Regions from separate parts of the Streptomyces sp. NPDC032472 genome, predicted to be linked through region 1. Evidence: riboswitches for the same ligand, from Rfam matches in the RefSeq annotation. Region 1 holds a riboswitch; the other holds the start of a gene.
The links. A riboswitch is a leader RNA that binds a small molecule or an ion and turns the genes downstream of it on or off. The one in region 1 is predicted to bind glycine.
Positions count from the first base shown of each region.

Region 2: linked by a shared signal. The riboswitch ahead of gcvP (aminomethyl-transferring glycine dehydrogenase) and the one ahead of gcvT (glycine cleavage system aminomethyltransferase GcvT) in region 1 are both predicted to bind glycine.

Region 1 covers NZ_JBEZVK010000001.1:108,550-110,741, forward strand. The annotation lists gene gcvH (glycine cleavage system protein GcvH) at 1-70, opposite strand, end outside; gene gcvT (glycine cleavage system aminomethyltransferase GcvT) at 151-1,266, opposite strand; glycine riboswitch at 1,439-1,542, opposite strand; gene AB0F11_RS00455 (AAA family ATPase) at 1,828-2,192, shown strand, end outside.
Region 2 covers NZ_JBEZVK010000056.1:9,921-12,112, reverse strand. The annotation lists gene gcvP (aminomethyl-transferring glycine dehydrogenase) at 1-1,087, opposite strand, end outside; glycine riboswitch at 1,286-1,384, opposite strand; gene AB0F11_RS28775 (PRC-barrel domain-containing protein) at 1,498-1,872, shown strand; gene AB0F11_RS28770 (DNA polymerase IV) at 1,869-2,192, opposite strand, start outside.

The DNA of each region.
Region 1 (2,192 bases):
CGACGCCGTCCTCGGCGGCCGACAGCCACTCGTGCTCCTTGCTGTAACGCAGCTGCTGGGGGTTGCTCATGGCCTGATTCTCCTGGATGCGGGGGAGTGCGAACGAACAGTGGTCTTGCGTACCGAGACGGCTCGGCCGGCGGACGAGGGTTACTTCTGCCGCTTGTAGAACGGCAGGGCGACGACCTCGTACGGCTCATGCGTACCGCGAATGTCCACGCCGACGCCGGAGGTGCCGGGTTCGGCGTGTGCCGCGTCGACGTACGCCATCGCGATCGGCTTGCCGAGCGTCGGGGACGGGGCGCCGGAGGTGACCTCGCCGATCACCTCGCCGCCCGCCACGACCGGGAACCCGGCGCGCGGGACGCGGCGGCCCTCGGCGACCAGGCCGACGAGCTTGCGCGGGGCCTTCGTGGCGGCCTGCTCGGCGGCGGCCTCCAGGGCGGCGCGGCCCACGAAGTCGCCCTCCTTCTCGAACTTCACGACCCGGCCCAGGCCCGCGTCGAACGGGGTCAGGGCGGTGGTCAGCTCGTGCCCGTACAGCGGCATGCCCGCCTCCAGGCGCAGGGTGTCGCGGCAGGACAGGCCGCACGGGACCAGCCCGGCGCCCTCGCCGGCCTTGGTCAGCGCCTGCCACAGCTCCACGGCGTGCTCGGGGGAGACGAACAGCTCGAAGCCGTCCTCGCCGGTGTAGCCGGTGCGGGCGATCAGCGCCGGGACGCCGGCGACCGTGCCCGGCAGGCCGGCGTAGTACTTCAGCCCGTCCAGGTCGGCGTCGGTGAGGGAGGCCAGGATGCCGGGGGACTCCGGGCCCTGCACCGCGATCAGCGCGTACGCGTCGCGGTCGTCGCGGACCTCGGTGTCGAAGCCGGCCGCGCGCTCGGTCAGGGCGTCCAGGACGACCTGGGCGTTGGAGGCGTTGGCGACCACCATGTACTCGGTGTCGGCCAGGCGGTAGACGATCAGGTCGTCGAGGATGCCGCCGTCCTCCCGGCAGATGTGCGTGTAGCGGGCGCGGCCCACGCCGACCGTGGAGATGTTGCCGACCAGCGCGTAGTCGAGGGCCTTGACGGCCTCGGGGCCGGTCAGAGTGATCTCGCCCATGTGGGACAGGTCGAAGAGGCCGGCCTTGGTGCGCACGGCGTTGTGTTCGTCGCGCTCGCTGCCGTACCGCAGCGGCATGTCCCAGCCCGCGAAGTCGGTCATGGTCGCACCGAGCGAACGGTGCAGCGCATCGAGTGCGGTCAGGCGGGGTGCAGTGCTCATGGGTGTGGCTCCCGGGTCCCAGGGCATGACATGACGAGGACGTTCCTCCCCATCTGTCATCGGAACCTGAGAGGTTCGCCGAGAGTCCCGGGGGAACACCGACTTGCACCTTGGGTGGAGCACACCCCGTTCCGCCGCGGCGGAGGGGGAGCGGCTCGCTTTTCAGATCTGCCTCATCCACGCGGTACGGGGCCTGAGAGATTCAAGGGAGGTACTTGCTCCTTCGGCGCCCGGGCGAGGCCGTGGGGCCTGCCGGGACTCTCCCGCGCGGATTCAAGCGGCCGGTATGCAGTTGGTCCAGATGGCGCACATCATTGCACGCCCTGCCGGGAATCGGGCGGGCGGGCCCGAAAGACTGTGTGATTCGCGGTACGGCCGGGTTCGTGCGGCCGTGCGCGTACGCCCGTCCCGGTGGTCGGACGGCCCGGCCGCAACCGGGGCCGCCGGATTACCGTCTCTTTACATTCAGTGGGCAAGGGGTCCTGGGACCCGATTCGGGGGGAGGCGATCACCGTGCGGAGATTCGGAGCGCTGGCGACGGGCGGGGTCAGGGCCGGTGCCGTGGACGGGCTGCCCGTGCAACCGCGGCGGGCAGCCCGTCCCGGCGCCGCCGGCGGGCCCGTGCGCGACCTGCGGGGGCGGGGCGTGAGCGGACCGCAGTGGCTCGGTTTCGCCGAGGGGGACATCGTCGTGGTCTCCGGCCTGCCCGGCGGCGGGAAGAGCACCCTGATCAAGCGGGCCGCGCACGGGGGCGGGATCGACTCGCAGGACGTGCGCGAGCGCTGGGAGCGGCGGATGCCCGCGGCGCTGCCCTACGCCGCGTACCGGCCGCTGGTGCGGATCGCGCACTACTGGGGGCTGTGGCGGGCCCTGCGCACCGGCGCCTCGGTGGTCGTCCACGACTGCGGCACGCAGAGCTGGGTGCG
Region 2 (2,192 bases), on a different contig from region 1:
GGCCGTCCGGGCCGTGGTAGACGGCGTACATGCCGGCCATGACGGCGAGCAGCACCTGCGCGGTACAGATGTTGCTGGTGGCCTTCTCGCGGCGGATGTGCTGCTCGCGCGTCTGCAGCGCGAGGCGGTACGCCTTGTTGCCGTCCGCGTCCACGGAGACGCCGACGAGGCGGCCGGGCAGCGAGCGGGCGTGCTTGTCCTGGACGGCCATGTAGCCGGCGTGCGGACCACCGAAGCCCATCGGGACGCCGAAGCGCTGCGTGGTGCCGACGGCGATGTCGGCGCCGAGCGAGCCCGGGGAGGCGAGCAGGGTCAGGGCGAGCAGGTCGGCGGCGACGGCGACGATCGCGCCGAGCCCGTGCGCCTGGTCGATGACCGGCTTGATGTCCCGGACGGCACCGGAGGCGCCCGGGTACTGGATCAGGACGCCGTAGACGCCGCGCTCGGCGATCTCGGCGGGGATGCCCGCGGACAGGTCGGCGACGACGACCTCGATGCCGATCGGCTCGGCGCGGGTCTCGATCACGGCGATCGTCTGCGGCAGGGCGTCGGCGTCGACGAGGAAGACGTTGCCCTTGGCCTTGCCCACCCGGCGGGCCAGGGTCATGGCCTCGGCGGCCGCGGTGCCCTCGTCGAGCAGGGAGGCGCCGGAGGTCGGCAGGCCCGTCAGGTCCGCGACGACGGTCTGGAAGTTGAGCAGCGCCTCGAGGCGGCCCTGGGAGATCTCGGGCTGGTACGGGGTGTACGCGGTGTACCAGGCCGGGTTCTCCATGACGTTGCGCAGGATCACCGGCGGGGTGAAGGTCCCGTAGTAGCCGAGACCGATCATCGGGGTGAGGACCTGGTTGCGGCCGGCGAGACCGCGCAGCTCGGCCAGCACCTCGGCCTCGGTCAGTGCCTCGGGCAGGTTCAGCGCCTCGGCGCTCTTGATCACATCCGGCACCGCGGCGGCGGTCAGTTCGTCCAGCGAGCCGTAGCCCACGTGGGCGAGCATCTTCGCCTGCGCCTCGGCGTCCGGGCCGATGTGGCGCTGCTCGAAGGGAATGCCTCGCTCAAGCTGGGAGAGCGGAATGCGGTTGGCGGTCATGTACGGAGGCCTCCTGGGTCGTACGACCTGCGAGGGGCACCACGGCGCGGGCGCCCGGACGGCCTCCCCCTCTGTCATCTCAACCTGAGAGCTTCACCGGGTCCTGCGGGGGTCACCCGAAGGATCCGGCTTTCACCGTCGGTGAGGAGCAGAACCGGCACTGCGCGCCCGGTACCCGCACCTGCTTTCCAGAGTGGCCTCGTCCGTGCGGTACGTATGCCTGAGAGATTCCGGGGAGGATTTGCTCCTTCGGCGCCTCCGTCGAACGTCGGTGGAGGACTCTCCCGCACAGGGTCAGCAGCCGACACCCAGCCTACCAGCGCGGTTCCCGGGCCTCCCTCGAGTGGCCCCCTCCCCGGATATGCCCTTTTGTAGTCATTACCGAGGAGCTGCGACCACGTGGAGGGACCGTGCAGACCGACATCGATCCGCGCAGCCTGATCGGCCGCAAGGCGTTCGACCGCAACGGCACCAAGATCGGGACCGTCGACGAGGTCTACCTCGACGACGCCACGGGCGTGCCGGAATGGGCCGCCGTACGGACCGGCCTGTTCAGCCGGGACGCCTTCGTTCCCCTGGAACCGAGCGAGGTGGTCGGCGACTCCCTGCGGGTCCCGTTCGAGCGCTCCCTGATCAGGGACGCCCCCGACTTCGGTGTCGGCCGCCACCTCTCCCCCGAGCAGGAGCTGCAGCTCTACCACCACTACGGACTGGACGTCTCCCTCCCGTCCGACTTCCACAGTGATTTCGGCCACCTGGCGAAGGGCGAACGCGAGGAGGACTAGCCCGCAGCCCGAGCCGAAGGCGACACCGAAGCCGGGCCGACCAGCGGCAGCGGGTCGGACGGCTCCAGCTCGGGGTCGTCCACCAGGAAGGTCCGGACCCGGCCGGGCTCCGATCCGGGCTGCTCGAACCGCACGGTCACCCGCCCGACCCCGCTGCCCTGCACCCACCCCGGCCCGTACACGGTGTGCCGTACGTCGCTGCCGGCCGCCCAGTGCCGCTCACGGGCCGGCTCCGGCGTCCCGGGCGCCCCAGGCGCCCCAGGGGCCTCCTCCGCCTCCAGAGCCCCTGTGGACCCCGCAGACTCCCCTTCTGCGGCCGG